Regions from separate parts of the Marinobacter sp. GH_1 genome, predicted to be linked through region 2. Evidence: predicted binding sites of a transcription regulator. Region 2 holds the regulator's gene; the other holds the start of a gene.
What was found. Region 2 encodes LexA, which represses DNA repair genes until DNA is damaged. Its sites were predicted from a motif close to CTGTNTNNNNANACAG; they were not measured.
Positions count from the first base shown of each region.

Region 1: a site for LexA is predicted at 2,158-2,173, ahead of recN (DNA repair protein RecN). Genes of this name have one in related genera too.

Region 1 covers NZ_CP184460.1:3,629,405-3,637,962, reverse strand. Annotated here, with positions in the region: gene fur (ferric iron uptake transcriptional regulator) at 1-348, shown strand, start outside; gene recN (DNA repair protein RecN) at 409-2,088, opposite strand; gene grpE (nucleotide exchange factor GrpE) at 2,352-2,948, shown strand; gene dnaK (molecular chaperone DnaK) at 3,041-4,966, shown strand; gene dnaJ (molecular chaperone DnaJ) at 5,045-6,169, shown strand; gene dapB (4-hydroxy-tetrahydrodipicolinate reductase) at 6,181-6,984, shown strand; gene carA (glutamine-hydrolyzing carbamoyl-phosphate synthase small subunit) at 7,367-8,497, shown strand.
Region 2 covers NZ_CP184460.1:1,593,827-1,602,384, reverse strand. Annotated here, with positions in the region: gene ACNSOI_RS07330 (DUF1329 domain-containing protein) at 1-1,260, opposite strand, end outside; gene ACNSOI_RS07325 (DUF6586 family protein) at 1,483-1,965, shown strand; gene ACNSOI_RS07320 (hypothetical protein) at 2,027-2,287, shown strand; gene ACNSOI_RS07315 (cell division inhibitor SulA) at 2,294-2,785, opposite strand; gene lexA (transcriptional repressor LexA) at 2,826-3,434, opposite strand; gene ACNSOI_RS07305 (amidoligase family protein) at 3,601-4,602, shown strand; gene ACNSOI_RS07300 (gamma-glutamyl-gamma-aminobutyrate hydrolase family protein) at 4,595-5,338, shown strand; gene ACNSOI_RS07295 (SIMPL domain-containing protein) at 5,341-6,027, shown strand; gene ACNSOI_RS07290 (translocation/assembly module TamB domain-containing protein) at 6,038-8,558, opposite strand, start outside.

The DNA of each region.
Region 1 (8,558 bases), 2.0 Mb from region 2:
ATTCTGGAGAACGCCGAAGAGCACCATTTGAGTGCCGAGGATGTTTACAAGAAGCTGCTGGATCAGGGAGATGACGTGGGGCTGGCAACCGTCTACCGGGTGCTGACTCAGTTCGAGGCCGCAGGCCTGGTGTTGCGCCATAACTTTGAGGGTGGCCACGCCGTCTTCGAAATGGCGGGCGATGATCACCATGACCACATGGTATGCACGCAAACCGGAGAAGTGATCGAGTTTGTGGATGATATCATCGAAGAGCGCCAGCAGAAGATCGCCAGGGAGCACGGCTATGAGATCGTTGATCACAGCCTGATCCTCTACGTTAAGCCTTTGGGCTCTTCCAAGAAATAAGTCAAAAAAAAGGGGCCAGCAAGCGCCGGCCCCAACAGCTCTCCGAATCGAGAGGGGGATTCAGTGATGGGTCGCCTGACCCTTAACGAACATCTCCCGGGCGTGGGCAATGGTGTGCTCTGTCATGTCTACGCCGCCCAGCATTCTTGCCACTTCGCTGATTCTTCCCTGGTCATCCAGCGTTTCAATGCGTGAATAGGTTGCGTCCTGTTCGGTGAATTTGCTGACGAACAGGTGCTGGTGGCACTGAGCTGCCACCTGGGGCAAGTGAGTGACACACAGCACCTGGCCGTTGCTGCCCAGAGACCGGAGCAAACGCCCGACCACCTCTGCTGTGCCGCCACCAATACCCACGTCCACTTCGTCAAACACGAGGGTGGGGGTGGTTGAGGTCTGGGCGACCACTACCTGAATGGCAAGGCTGATCCGAGACAGTTCGCCCCCGGAGGCCACCTTGGCCAGTGGGCGTGCGGGTTGCCCCGGGTTGGCGCTGACCAGGAACTCGACATCTTCCATACCGTGGGGGGCCGGTTCGTCATTGCTGTTGCGGCCCAGTTTGGTAACAAACTGGACGGCCGGCATGCTCAGCTGTGCAAGCTCCTGAGCAATTCGCTGATCCAGTTCCGCCGCTGCCTGCTCCCGCTTGGCCGTTAATTGCCCGGCCAGTTCATCAAACCGTTTGCGCAGGGCTTGCTGCTCTGCCTCAAGCTGCTCGAGGCTGCCTTCGCCGCCGTCCAGTTCTTCCAGTTCGTTCGACAGGCGTTGGTGCAGTTCCGGCAATTCCTCCGGTGTGATGCGGTGCTTTCGAGCCATCTGATAAATGGCGCTCAGGCGTTCCTCGACCTCGGCCAGCCGTGCGGGGTCTGCTTCGTAGTCTTCAACAAAGTGCCGAAGGTTGTCCCCGGCTTCTGAAATCTGGATCTGTGCTTCGGTCAGCATCTGGATGGTGTCAGCCAGTGCCGGAACATCCACTGGGAGTTGCTCCAGTTGCTGGAGTGCCTGACGCACCAGGTCGGCGGCACTGGTTTCGTCCTCAGTGCACAGCAGGGCAGCCTGATGGCTGCTATGCAGTACCGCATCGGCCTGGCTCAGCTGCGCTTGTTCCTGTTCAAGCGCTTCCTGTTCGCCATCGCCCAGGGCAAGCCGGTCCAGCTCTTCCACCTGGTACCGGAGCAGTTGCAGTTTTGCCTCTGCCTCGTCGGCGTTCTGGCGCCGCTGTTCCAGCTTCTGACTGGTTCTATGCCAGGCTTTCCAGGCATCCCGGGTTTGCTCTGCCAGGTCTTCGGCGCCGGAGAATTCGTCCAGCAGCTTCCGATGAGTGTCTTTTTGCAGCAGTGACTGATGTTGGTGCTGGCTGTGAATATCCATCAGCAGGCCGCCAAGGTCCTTGAGCTGGGAGAGTGGGCAGGGCTGGCCATTAATAAAGGCTTTTGAACGACCATCCTTGCTGATGGTCCGGCGCAGGATGCAGTCGTCTTTGTCATCCAGTTCGTGTTCTTCCAGCCATTGTCGGGCAATCGGAATACGTGAGATGTCGAAGCTGGCGGTGATATCGGCTCGTTTGGCGCCGTGGCGCACGGCTCCGGCATCTGCTCGGCCGCCCATGGCCAGGCTGAGAGCATCCAGAACAATGGATTTACCTGCGCCGGTTTCACCGGTCAGGGCCGTCATGCCTTTGCTGAAATGCAGGTCGACCCGTTCGGCGATGGCGTAGTTGGAGACCATAAGTTGTGTGAGCATGCCGATAACCTCCGCTCAGAATTGGAGACTCTCTGAAAATTGTCTGGACACTGTTGATCTATACAGTTGCTGTGAATATATACAGCCTTTTTCCTGATTGCAAACAATCGAATCGTGAAAATCTGAAAGAATGCATCGTTTGAGGTTGAAACCTGAGGGGCGGGCCCCATATCCGTTCGCAAAGTCGTATTTTCCTGCCTGTGCAAGGCGGGGCTCATTTAGCCGCAGGCCCTCGGGCCCAGGGAAAGTCATCAGGAGTTGTCATGAGTGCTGACGATAAGCGCAACGAACAAGTAGACGAGCTGAACGAGGCAGTAAACGCCACAGAAGAGCAGGGCGAAGCAGAAACCGCCGGTGCTGAAGAAGGTTCCGAACTGGAATTGCTGAAGGCGCAGTTGCAGGAATACCAGGACCAGGCGCTGAGGGCCCAGGCTGAGATGCAGAATGTGCGTCGTCGAGCCGAAATTGATGTGGAAAAGGCCCACAAGTTCGCTCTGGAAAAGTTTGTGAAAGAGCTTCTTCCGGTGGCGGACAGCCTTGAAAAGGCAGTGGAAAGCACTGAAGGACATGAAAACGCCGGTGAGCTGGTTGGCTCCATTCGCGAAGGCGTGGAAATGACTTTGGGCCTGTTCATGAACGGCCTCAAGAAATTCAACGTTGAACAGGTGAACCCGGTGGGTGAACCGTTCGATCCGCAACAGCACGAGGCGATGTCTATGGTGCCCGCGCCAGATGCCGAGCCGAATAGCGTGGTTGCCGTGGTGCAGAAGGGCTACCTGCTGAACGGTCGCGTGGTTCGTCCCGCCATGGTGGTTGTGGCCAAGGCCGAAGATGCACCAAAAATCGACGAGCAGGCTTGAAAAGCCGATTAAAGCGCCAATATAGCGATTAAACAGCGACAGTCAGGGCAAACCTCCCTGGGACAGCATTCAGAAAGATTTGGAGTGATTCGATGAGCAAGATTATTGGTATCGACCTGGGAACCACCAACTCCTGTGTGGCCATCATGGATGGCGACAAGGTAAAGGTTATTGAAAACGCTGAGGGTGATCGTACTACTCCCTCCATTATCGCGTACACCGACGATAACGAGACCCTGGTTGGTCAGTCCGCCAAGCGCCAGGCGGTCACCAATCCCCATAACACCCTGTACGCCATCAAGCGTCTGATCGGTCGTCGTTTTGAGGACGATGTGGTTCAGAAAGACATCAAGATGGTGCCCTACAAGATCACCAAGGCCGACAACGGCGATGCCTGGGTTGAAGTAAAGGGCCAGAAGATGGCACCGCCCCAGATCTCTGCAGAAGTTCTGAAGAAAATGAAAAAGACTGCAGAAGACTACCTGGGCGAGAAGGTAACGGAAGCAGTGATTACCGTGCCGGCTTACTTCAATGACAGCCAGCGCCAGGCCACCAAAGATGCGGGCAAGATCGCCGGTCTGGAAGTGAAGCGGATCATCAACGAGCCGACCGCAGCTGCCCTGGCTTATGGCCTGGACAAGAAGAGCGGTGACCGCACAGTTGCTGTATACGATCTGGGTGGTGGTACTTTCGACCTCTCCATTATTGAAATTGCCGATGTCGACGGTGAGCATCAGTTCGAGGTTCTGGCCACTAACGGTGACACCTTCCTGGGTGGTGAAGACTTCGACCTGAAGGTCATCGAGTACCTGGCAGACCAGTTCAAGAAAGACAGTGGCATCGACCTGCGCGGCGATTCCCTGGCCATGCAGCGCCTGAAGGAAGCCGGTGAGAAAGCGAAGATCGAGCTGTCCAGCAGCCAGCAGACAGACGTGAACCTGCCGTACATCACTGCAGACGCGTCTGGGCCCAAGCACATGAACGTGAAGCTGACCCGCGCCAAGCTGGAAAGCCTGGTGGAAGATCTGGTTCAGCGCAGCCTGGAGCCCTGTAAAGTCGCACTGCAGGACGCCGGCATGAAGGCGTCTGAAATCGACGAAGTTATCCTGGTGGGTGGTCAGACCCGTATGCCGCTGGTGCAGGAAAAGGTAAAAGAGTTCTTCGGCAAAGAAGCCCGTAAAGACGTGAACCCGGACGAAGCCGTGGCCATGGGTGCTGCCATCCAGGCGGCTGTTCTTTCCGGTGACGTAAAAGACGTGCTGCTGCTGGACGTAACCCCGCTGACTCTGGGTATTGAAACCATGGGTGGCGTGGCAACGCCGCTGATCGACAAGAACACCACCATCCCGACCAAGAAGTCGCAGACGTTCTCAACAGCGGATGACAACCAGACGGCCGTAACCATTCACGTGGTTCAAGGTGAGCGTAAGCAGGCTTCCCAGAACAAGTCGCTGGGCCGCTTTGACCTGGCGGATATTCCGCCGGCGCCGCGCGGTGTGCCGCAGATCGAAGTCACCTTCGATATCGATGCCAACGGTATCCTGAACGTGTCTGCCAAAGACAAGGCCACCGGTAAAGAACAGTCCATCGTTATCAAGGCCTCGTCTGGTCTGAACGACGACGAGATCGAGAAGATGGTTCGCGATGCCGAGGCCAACGCCGAGGAAGATCGCAAGTTCGAAGAGCTGGTTCAGGTTCGCAACCAGGGTGATGCCATGGTTCACGCCGTGCGCAAGACCCTGACCGAAGCCGGCGACAAGGTTTCTGACAGTGAAAAGGAGTCTATCGAGGCGGCCATCAAGGATCTGGAAGAAGCCCTGACCGGCTCTGACAAGGAAGCCATCGAAGCCAAGACTCAGAAACTGACCGAAGTGTCTTCCGAGCTGGCACAGAAGATGTACGCGGATCAGGCAGACCAGGCGCAGCAGGCTGGCGGGCAGGAAGGTGCCCAGTCTCAGGCGGCTGACGATGCGGTGGACGCCGAGTTCGAAGAAGTCAAAGACGACGACAAGAAGTAAATCCTAAGTACATCAGGTAGTTGGAAAACGCGGGGGTAAGCCCCGCGTTTTCCGCGTTATAGCAACAGGGTTTTAAGCATGGCCAAGCGCGATTATTACGAAGTACTCGGGGTCTCCCGGGACGCGGACGAGAAGGACATAAAGCGGGCTTACCGAAAGCTTGCGATGAAATACCATCCGGACCGTAACCCGGACGACAAAGACGCCGAGAACAAGTTCAAGGAGGCCAGCGAAGCCTACGAAATTCTTGCCGATGGCAGCAAGCGTGCGGCCTACGACCAGTTTGGTCATGCCGGCGTGGATGGCCAGGCCGGCGGAGGCTTTGGCGGCGGTGGTGCCAGCTTCTCCGATATCTTTGGTGATGTCTTCGGTGACATTTTCGGTGGCGGTGGCCGGGGCCGCAACACTCGCGGTTCCGACCTGCGCTACACCCTGGAAATCGATCTGGAAGAGGCCGTCAAAGGCAAAACCGTCAAGATCAACATTCCTGGCCACAAAGAGTGTGAAGCCTGCGATGGCAGTGGTGCTGAAAAAGGCTCCCGTCCTGAAACCTGTGGTACCTGCCAGGGTATGGGGCAGGTTCGCATGCAGCAGGGTTTCTTCACCGTGCAGCAGGCATGCCCGACCTGCCGGGGCTCCGGTCAGGTTATCAAGAATCCCTGTAAAGTGTGCCACGGCCAGGGCCGCGTGAGGCAGGAAAAAACCCTGTCTGTGAAAGTGCCACCCGGTGTGGATACCGGCGATCGCATTCGTCTCTCAGGTGAGGGCGAGATGGGCGTTGATGGCGGGCCGCCAGGTGACCTGTATGTGCAGATTGCCGTGCGCGAGCATTCCATCTTTACCCGTGACGGCCGTAATCTATACTGCGAAGTGCCGATCAGCATCGTAGATGCAGCCCTGGGTGGTGAACTGGAAGTGCCGACCCTGGACGGCCGGGTCAAACTCAAGATTCCACCAGAAACCCAGACCGGCAAACTCTTCCGCCTGCGCAACAAAGGCGTAAGCCCCGTTCGCGGTGGCCCTGCCGGCGATTTGCTGTGCCGCGTGATGGTGGAAACACCGGTCAACCTGACCAAGCGCCAGAAAGAGCTGCTGGAAGAGTTCCAGGAAACCCTGAGCGGCAACAACGGCACCCATCATGCTCCGAAGAAAACCTCCTGGTTTGAGGGTGTGAAAAGCTTCTTCGACGAAATGAAATTCTGAGGGCATAACAGATGCGGGTAGCAATCATCGGCGCCGCCGGGCGCATGGGCAAAGTGCTGATCGAAGCCGTAGACGGCACCGAAGGCCTCGAACTCGGTGCTGCCATCGTCGAGCCAGGCAGCAGCCTGATTGGCGCCGACGCCGGCGAAATGACTGGCATCGGCAAAACCGGAATCAAAATGGCCGGCAGCCTCGACGACGTCAAAAACGACTTCGACGTACTGGTGGACTTCACCTTCCCGGACCTCACCCTGGAAAACGCAAAGTTCTGCAGCGCCAACGGCAAAATGATCGTCATCGGCACCACCGGCATGACCGCCGCCGAAAAAGAACAGTTGGCCCTGGCCGCCGAATCCACCCCAGTGGTCTTCGCACCCAACATGAGCGTTGGCGTCAACGTCGTCCTCAACCTCCTGCGCACCGCAGCGGCTACTTTGGGTGACGACTACGACGTAGAAATCATCGAGGCCCACCACCGCCACAAAAAAGACGCCCCCTCAGGCACCGCCCTGCGCATGGGCGAAGTCGTGGCTGACGCCCTCGGCCGCGACCTGAAAGAATGCGCTGTCTACGGCCGCGAAGGTTTCACCGGCGAACGCACCCGCAAGGAAATCGGCTTCGAAACCATCCGCGCCGGCGACGTGGTGGGCGACCACACCGTTCTGTTTGCCACCGAAGGCGAGCGCATCGAAATCACCCACAAGGCGAGCAGCCGGATGACCTTCGCCAAAGGGGCGATGCGAGCTGCGCTCTGGCTGGAAGGGAAGGCCGCTGGACTGTATGACATGCAGGATGTCTTGAATCTGAAGGACTGAATGTGCTCTTGAACAGTTGACCCCGAGCGAGAGAGTTCTGAGCGGCGGACTCTGAGGTAGGAGGGCTGGATCACCTTCCCGAAAATCTCGGAGGCCATGGATGGCCGGAGCGAAGCGCACAGGGATGTGCTCGTAGCGTTTTTCGGGAAGGTGATCCAGCACTCCTGCCGGACAACCGCCTTACTCCCGGCAAGAATTCAACGTGGACAGAAAACGCCAAAACAGCTTACAATAAGGCGATTTGACTGCACCAAGCGTACCTTTGAAAAGTTTATAAGAAAGCGGGACCGGGTTTTTACCTTGTCTCGCTTTTTTGCAACCTGAATTTGCGCTTGCGTTCCTGTTCGTGACGAACTTACGCCACTCGATGAGGATACAAGCCTTGAGCACACCAGCAATCCTTGCACTCGCAGACGGAAGCCTCTTCTACGGCACCGCCATCGGCGCAGACGGAGAAACCAGCGGCGAGGTAGTGTTCAACACTGCCATGACCGGCTACCAGGAAATCCTGACCGACCCGTCCTACTCACGCCAAATCGTCACCCTGACGTATCCCCACATTGGCAACACCGGTGTAAACGAAGAAGACGTAGAATCCGACCGCATCCACGCATCCGGCCTGATCATCCGCGATCTGCCCCTGGTCGCCAGCAGCTGGCGTAACCAGCAGAGCCTGGGCGAGTACCTGCGAAGCAACAACATTGTTGGCATTGCGGACATCGACACCCGCCGCCTGACCCGCATCCTGCGCGACAAAGGCTCCCAGAACGGTGCCATCATCGCTGGCGAGAACGCCACCGCCGAGCGCGCCCTGGAACTGGCGAAAGCCTTCCCAGGCCTCAAGGGCATGGATCTGGCTAAAGAAGTCACCAGCGAGAAATCCTATCAGTGGAGCCAGACCGAGTGGGATATCTCAGACGGTTATGGTGACCAGGCCGCCGCCAAATTCAAGGTCGTTGCCTGGGACTACGGTGTGAAGTTCAACATCCTGCGCATGCTCGCCGCCCGTGGCTGCGACATCACCGTTGTGCCTGCGCAAACTCCGGCCTCGGAAGTGCTAGCCATGAATCCGGACGGCATCTTCCTGTCCAACGGCCCCGGCGACCCGGAGCCGTGCGACTACGCTATCAAAGCCATTCAGGACGTCCTGGAAACCGAAATTCCAGTGTTCGGCATCTGCCTGGGTCACCAGTTGCTGGCTCTGGCCAGTGGCGCCAAAACCATGAAAATGGGGCACGGCCACCACGGTGCTAACCATCCGGTGCAGGACATTGCCAAAGGCACCGTGATGATTACCAGCCAGAACCATGGGTTTGCGGTAGACGAAGCAACCCTGCCGGCTAATGTGGAGGCCACCCACAAGTCGCTGTTTGACGGCACTCTGCAGGGTATTCGCCGCACAGACAAGCCGGCCTACAGCTTCCAGGGTCACCCGGAAGCCAGCCCGGGCCCCCATGATGTGGCGCCCCTGTTCGACGAGTTTATCCAGCTGATGGAAGCGCGATCTGCCTGAGGGCAAGGCCATCACAGATAGCTCACTGGCGCATCGTACGCGCTGAAAGAATTCAAAAGTT
Region 2 (8,558 bases):
GATGTAGTAACGCTGTGCTTTCAGATCATACGTCATTTCCATGGTGGTCCAGAAGACCGGCACACTGTAATAGACAATGTTGTGGGCTTCGGATACACGCCAGAGTTCGCCAGCCTCGTTATATTCTTCCGTGGCCAGAATCTGCCAGCTGTCCTCATCAATGTAGTAAACGCGGCGATCATAGATATGGCTGATGCCGGTGCGTCGCTTCGCCTCGACTACCCACACCCGGTGAAGCTCGTATCGGGTCAGGTCCTGATTGATGTGGTTCGGCCGGATCACGTCATTTGGACGAACACTTTCATCGTGCAGTTTGTAGGCGTTGTAGGGAACGATCAGTTCACGCTTGCCCTTGAGTTCCCAGTCGTACTGGTTAGGGGCACCGTTGTACATGTCCTTCTGGTCGACTGAACGCAGTGACGATGAGTTCGGCAGATCCGTCTCATAGGCCAGATTCGGGGACCGGCGCAAACGGCGGGAACCGGAATCGTAACGCCATGCCAGTCGCGGTGAGCGAACCTGGTCAAGGGTTTCATGAACCAGGGTAATAGTGCCAGCCAGGCTGGACGGCGCGACAGTTTCGGTTTTCAGGTAGAAAATCTTGTTATCAATGTCTTCCAGCTCAGCACCGGGGCGACTGTAGGCGAAGAAATAGTCGTACTGGTTAACGACCGGGTTGAACGAGCCGTCCCGCTGCGGCGTAGCCGATGCACTGCGGAACGACAGTTCCTCACCCCGGTACCGGAGAATATGGTTCCAGATCGCTTCCAGGCCGTTCTGTGGAATGGGGAACGGACTGGTCATGATGGTGTCTCGAACACCGTTACCGTTATCCAGAAGTTCAGCTGTCAGTGCGTTGTGGTAAAACTTCTCGTAGACATGCTCGGGGAACGCTGCTGTTCGGCGGGCCTGGTACACCGGCATGAAAAATTCCGGGCCGTATTGCTCCAGCATCTGAATGTGGCCGTCCGACAGTATGTCCCGGTACTGGTCCAGATTGTCACGGGTAATAACGTACAGCGCTTCGTCTTCCGGGAACGGGTTAATCTCTACGGTGCCTTCGCGCCAATTGGCCGGGGGTGAAGCCAACCCGCCAGTCCAAGCCGGAATGGTGCCAGACTCGTTACCCGCCCGCTCTGCACCCACCGGCGTGAGATCATTCTTCAAACGCTCGGCCTCTGCCGGCGACACCTTTGCCAAGGCCGGACCTGAACACCCCAATACCGCCGCTGCAATAGCAGCAATTATCCGGTTCCGCATCCTTATTACCTCCAATAATGGACCACAAGACGATCAAAGCTTGTTCAATCTGTGCGCCTTTTTGCCAGTTTCAAACGACCGTTTCAAGTGATTGTTTGTAGTTTCTTGTGAAATGCAGCTATTACGGGGAGCCCAGGGGAGGAGAAATTTGCGCGCAAAAATGATAGACTCTGGCGGTTGTTCTAATTGGACTCTTGAACGCTCACGTAGTGCGGGTGGTAGATGGCATCACAATGGTACTCACTGGTAGCCCAAAAGCTTTTTCTGGCCAACACCTTACTCGCCAGGCTTGAGTCGGACACCAAGCGCTCCGCTGCGGAAACGGAAGCGCTGTCTCAGGGCTCCGCCGAGCTCCTGCTACGGGCAAGGCGAACGCTGCTGGTGATGATTGCGCGATACCATCAGCACAAAGCCGAAAAACCGCAGACACTGGCAGAACTGGAAACACTGTTTCCTTACGAGGTACACGAGACCCGGCTTTTGAGAGAACTGGCGGACACATCGGGAAGCTGGTGGAACCATCTTGATCAGGTTGAATCGGCTTTGAGCCAGCCTCCGACCACACGCAAGAATGTTACCGAAGAGAATATCATCGCGGTTTCAGTCGAACAGGGCCCGGACCGGTCCGCCGCCACACTCAGAAAGACCCTGACGGCCATGACTGAACTGGCCAAACGGCTTGAGGAACAACACAGCGAGTGGTAGCCCCACCCTGTTGGTTAAATTCCCACACCGAATCGAATACACCAAGACAAAGGTTGAACGAATGTCACCATCGTTTTTTGAAATCGTACAACTTGCCAATGGCGACTACGCCTTGCGCCGCATTGATGACGACGCAGCGCCGTTGGTGCGCATTTCCTTCTCGCAGGAGGCCAGGGAAATGATGGAAGACCGTGACATGAGCGTAGCCAAGGCGATGATTGCGGCAGGGATTGAGGCCGCCGGCAATATCGCACACGATATTGACTGGGACGATGACGACAATGATCTGGCCGAACCCCAGCCCCAATACACCCTCCACTGAACTCCTTTACCGATGACGCAGCACCACGCCGTGGCTGCTACCTTGCGCCGAAGCCTTTTGAAGGGACTCAAAGGCTGAACGCCCGAGCTTGTTAGTCCAGAGCACCACCGCATGACAGGTACCGGCACTCAAAGCACGCTCAGCCAGCTGCTGTGCTGAGTAATCGTTGGTTGAGCGCAATACCAGCAACTCACTGGCCACAATACCGTGCATTTTCTGCCACTTGCCAACCAGGGACTGTGGCGGGTCAATCAGTGCCAGCCAGCGCTTCTCCTGGTTCAGCTGGGTGAGCATAGGGAGCAGCAACTGGACGTTCTCTACCTGGCCTTCAGGAAGAATAATTTCCGTCACGTTACCGCCAAAATCCCTGGTTCCCCGACCGACGTCTGACGATGAGTGAAGGGCTGTGGACCGTGCTTTTCCTGTAGACACCGTGCGGGCGGGCATGATGGCCGCCGGCTGGAACGCCATGTTCTGAGTGAAGCTTAACTGTTCCATTGCTCACCTACCTGCGCTAATCGTTTCTTATTGCTGGTTATCAATGCAAATCTGATCGGCGGATCACGCCCACACCCAGACCTTCGATAAACAACTCCTGTTCGGCCAGATCAATTTCAATCGGGGCAAACTCTTCGTTTTCCGCAATCAACCAGACCTTTGAGCCGTCCCTGCGAAACCGCTTTACCGTCACTTCTTCACCAACCCTGGCCACAACCACCTGCCCGTTATGGACATCCTGAGTGCGATGTACTGCGAGCAAATCACCGTCGAGAATGCCAATGTCTTTCATGCTCATGCCGCGCACCCGGAGCAGGTAATCGGCGGATGGCGAGAAAAATTCCGGCTGCAAAGTGCAGTGCTCTTCAATGTGTTCCTGGGCGAGAATCGGGCTGCCCGCCGCAACCTGGCCGACAACCGGTAACCCCGGGTCCTGCTCCACTTCCGGCAGTCGAATCCCCCTGCTGGCACCGGGCACCATTTCGATGGCGCCTTTCCTGGCCAGGGCCCGCAAGTGCTCCTCTGCCGCATTGGCGGAGCGGAACCCCAGTTCGGCAGCGATTTCTGCCCGCGTTGGCGGGTAACCGGTTTCGTCTACGTACCGCCGGATGATATCCAGCACCTGGGACTGTCGCGCGGTCAGCTTCATGCATGTACTCCGGGTTTTTCATCCTGGTTTTATATACAGTGATTTGACTATATACAGTGTTTTATCCAGTGTAAAGCCCGATTGAAATTTTCTGTCATGTAATCGGGCCGCTGCATATCGGTGTGTTATGGTTTAAGTCCGCGAATTATATGGATGCAAGGTGCCAATGAATTCGACAGAGCGTTGTGCGATGCCGGAGCGGCTTCGTAATCATCAAGGAGAAGAGCGTAGAGTTGGCGTGGAGATTGAACTCTCCGGCCTGGGCTACGATGAGCTGGTCGAGCATGTCGCCCGCCTGCTCAAAGGCACCCCAGAGCTGGAGTCGCGTTATGTCAGCCGCCTGGAGACTGACGCCGGAACCTTCACCATTGAGCTGGACTCTGACCCCGTGAAGGATCTTGACCTGGCGGACGAACGCCTGCCCGAGTCAATCCGCGAACTGGGCACCCACGCCATGGATGTCATCGATTTTGCCGCCGAGCGCATTGTGCCTCTTGAGATTGTCGGCCCACCTCTGCCCTTTTTCAGACTGGGTCTGATCGAAGAACTGGTAGACGAGCTGCGCGACCTTGGCGCGGAAGGCAGCCGGGAAGCGATTTACTTTGCTTTCGGCCTGCAACTCAATCCCGAACTGCCGGACCTGGAACCCGCAACCATTGTCACCTACCTGCAGGCCTTCGCGGCACTTTATGACTGGCTCAAATCCCGGCATCAGATTGACATAAGCCGAAAATTTACCACTTACATCGAGCCCTGGAGCAGCCGTTACACGGATATGCTGATGGCGGAAGATTATGCTCCCGACCAGGCCTCGCTGATGAAAGACTACCTGAACTTCAACCCAACGCGGAACAAGGCCCTGGACCTTCTGCCACTGTTTGCACACCTGGATTCAGAGCTGTTGCAAGACTATGTGGACGACCCGAGAATCAAGAGCCGGCCGACTCTGCACTACCGGTTACCCGATTGCGATATCGACAACCCCCGATGGCATTTTTCCACGGTCTGGAACGACTGGGTGGTACTGGAGCGAATCGCAAACCATCCAGAGCACCTGAAAGAACTCAGGGAACTGTTCCGCGAAGCCCGGAAATTCAGTTTTCGCAATCTCACCCGCTCATGGCGCGACACCACGGAACAATGGCTTAAACAGCGCGGTTATGTCTGAGACCTCAGAAGCACCAGAATCGCCGGGGATCACCATTGGCATCAGCGGCCCCGCCAGGCGCAGCACCGCCCACAGACTGATCAATCTGGGCCTGCGGCTGCATGGCGCCCACACGCACTACATTCGCCCCGGATCCAGCACGGACGTCTCCCTGCTCGATGGCCTGGTGCTGTCTGGCGGCACCCACGTACACCCCAACCGCTATGACCAACAGCCACAAGTGACCGCAAGATACGACCTGAAACGGGACGAAACCGACTTCAGGCTGCTCAAGCAAGCCGAGGAAATAGACATTCCGGTACTGGGTATATGCCGCGGCGCCCAGTTCATCAATGTCTTTCATGGTGGGTCGTTGTGTCAGAACGTGACCCCGCTGCGAATGAAAACCCGTCACCGCCCTTTGCTGCTCCCCCTTCAAACGGTCCAGCTGGTCCAGGACAGCCGGATAGGCCGGCTGATGCACAGCACCCTGATTGGTGCGAACCGTATTCACAGCCAGGCGATTAAACACCTGGGGCGGAATCTCAGGGTAACGGCACTGGACAACGACCTGTTTGTGCAGGCCATCGAAAACACCGGGCAACAATGGTTGATGGGGGTTCAGTGGCATCCGGAATACCTGCTGTATCACACCGGCCACCGGCGGATTTTCAGCCACTTTGTGCATGCCGCCCGGGCTCGGAAACTGGAGCGGCTGCAAAGCCAAGATATGGCCTTTGGCCAACAAGGAGACTGATCATGAAAAAATACACCAAAGCACTGGCCGCAACGGTGTTCGTGGCCTCATTGGCACCACTGGCCGTTTCCGCTGGCGAAGTGAGCCTGAGTGGCGAGGGCAGCGTTCGCTACACTCCGGACAGCGCCCGTTTGCAATTTACCGCCAGTGCCGAGCACAACCTGCCAGAGCGGGCATCTGATCGCCTTTCCGAGACCATGGAGCAATGGCGCAAGGCCATACAGGGCATGCGCGACCAATTGGTGGACTACTCAGACGCCAACGTTAACCTGTACACCCGGTCGCTACCGGTTCAGGAGCGTGGGCAACAACCGGAGAGAATGGCGGTGGCAAGCCAGACGGTCAGCTTTTCCATCGACAATCTTGAACTTCTGAACCCCCTGTTGGAACAGGCCCACAAGGCTGGTCTGCAATACCATCTGAGCGAACACCAATTCTTCCATTCCGACGAGGAGCGCCTGCAACGCCAGGCACTGGCGAGGGCAATCGAGGATGCCCGCAGCCGGTGTGCCTTTGTGGCGGAACAGTTGGGCAAAACCTGTGGTGAGGTCAAAACCATCAACATCAATGGCGGGCACCGCCCGATGCCCATGATGATGGCGGAAGCAAGAGCCGCCAGCGACACCGTTTCCAGTATCGCCCCCCGGGAAATCCAGGCCAGCGTCAACGCCACCTTCAACCTGGATTAACAACCGTCGATCAGAAATCCCGGGTGTAGAAGATATCCAGCGAGGCGGCCAGGCCACTGGCCGCCTCCAGATAGAAATACCGGCCCAGATCATAACGCAGTGCGACCGTGGTGATCGGTTCGAATATCCCGACGCCGTACCTCAGGCTCAATTCATCGGTTATGTATCCGCTGGCCACCACCGAAGCCTCATCCCCGGAACCTTCGGTTTCCAGGGTGAGATTGCGAATGCCCAACTCGTCTCCAATGCCCTGGGTCAGGCGGCTTGCCTGGGTCAGCCCCAGCGACAGAGCAGCTTGCGCCATCTGACCGTCGTCACCGCGGCTTTGAGGCGGGCGGCCCAGAATGATGTAGGACAGCGCATCGCTTTGGGGCATGGAGGGTTCTGAGAATACCTCGGTTTCAGGGGCGTTCACGGGGCCGCTAAGCCTGATACCGGCAACAACAGTGTCTACCCTGCGCACTGCCTCGATGTCCAGGTAGGGTTCTGTCAGGGCACCAACAAACAGGATTCGCGCTCGCCGCAGTTCCAGATCCTGCCCAAATGCCTGGTATTGGCCATTCACCAGTTGTAGCGCACCCCGGGTATCCATGTCGTTGCCAATCCGCAGGGTCCCCTCGAGATTCCCGGTCACACCGAAAGCATCAAACGCTACCCGGTCTTCGCCGACCACCACAGTCACGTCCATCACCATACGCCGGATGGTCGGTTCCTCGGTTTCAACTCCGACAATCACCTCATCTTCGGAGATAGAAACCGCTGACTCCGGAAGCCCCTTGATCTCGATCTCACCACGGGGTACTTCCACACGCCCCGACACCGAGAGTTCACCACTGCGGAAAGCGATGGTGAGGTCTGGCCCAACTTCAACCCGGGCATAGGGTTCGAAATTCACCGGCAGCCTGTCGCCAACAATCGACAGCTCAATCTCTGGCTCCTGCTGCCAATTGATCATCCCCGAAAGTTGCCCGCTACTGCGGTCGTTACTGTTCCAGCGCCCGCTGATATCAGCGGAATCCCCGAGAAACTCGAGCACCAGAACCACATCATTCAGTGGGAGTGGCAGGCCCGGATCGTAAAAACGACCATTCGTAAGAGCCAGCTCGCCATGAATCATGGGGCGTAACAATGGGCCGGTAATCTCGCCTTGGCCGTTAACCTGACCTCCAATCTCTTCCACCCCAGCGAAGGCGGATGCAAAAGCCAGATCCAGTGAGTTCAGGCTGAAACGGCCCTGTACCGGTCGCTCTTCAGCCATCGGGTCAACCGCCAGCTCGGCATTAAAATCGCCCAGTTCCGGCCCTCGCAGGGCAACTGACAACTCAGCTATGCTGGGCTGAAGACGGGCATCAACGGTCAGGCGCTCATGACTCAGGGTTTCCCAGTCATCCAGCACCAGGAATTCGAAGGTTCCCTCACCGGCATCCAGTGTGATTCTGCCATCCGGCCCTGCGTCGGTCAGCGACAGATCCACGTCGGCATCCAGGTGCGCACTCCATCGGAAGGTATCAGGCAACAGTGGCTCAAGGGCCGTTGTCGGAAACTGGCGAATCTGGAAGGCGATGTGGGCATCCGGCAATAGCTGCTGATCGTCAGCGCACACCGAACTTTCCTGCCAGCGCCAGCAGTGAGCGCCGAGGCTCAGGTTGCCTTCTTCGGTGTAGGCAAGGTCAGCGGGAGACTCCAGTTGCCACGTCTGGCCCGGTCCGGGTATGTCGATTTCACCACGGTTCAGTGCACCCTGCCAGGCATCCAGGCTCTCACCCAGGGCGCCGGCGAATACGGCAAGCAGGGTCGCCTCACTGTGGCTGGCATTGACTGTTAGCTGATGCTCATCCCGGGTACCTTCAAGGCGCAGGGACACGTTCTCCAGCTGTTGGTCGGCAGCACGAATCTCATTAATCTCCAGTGCTGCATCCAGCACACCGCCTGTGGCCAGACTGGCATCAAGATCCACGGCCTCAATCTGCAACAGATCCTGCCAGCTCAATCCGCGGCCAGCCATGACAAGCTCGGCGGTGGGATCATCCACGGTGCCAGCAAACTGCAGGCTGGCTTCCAGTTCACCAGCCAGACCTTCGGCAAACATCGCCGGTTCAGGCAACAGGATGGACAAGTTACCTGCCAGTTGGCTGCCGTAACGACCCTGCCCTTCTACACGGTTCTCACCCACGACAAGCACAAGATCATCCAATTGCCATTCGCGACCGTCACTGACCAACTGGCCCCGGGCGCGAGCATTGTTCCCCTGCCATCGTCCCTGCAGATTCCAGCCCGCCGACATTCGGGGCAATGCATCGTCCTGAAGCCGGCCTTCACTGGTTACGTTGCCGTCCAACCGGGACTCCAGCATAGGCACCCAATAGCCCGGATTGAACTGATCCAGAACCAGGGCAGCCTGCCAAGCCAGCTGGGAAGAAAAATCGAGCTCGGCTTCTCCAGACAGGGAACCCGCTCCGGTCGTCATGTCGAGCTGGGTGATACGGACAGCCTGCGTATCGCCATCAAGGCGGGCCTTCAGCTCGGCGTCC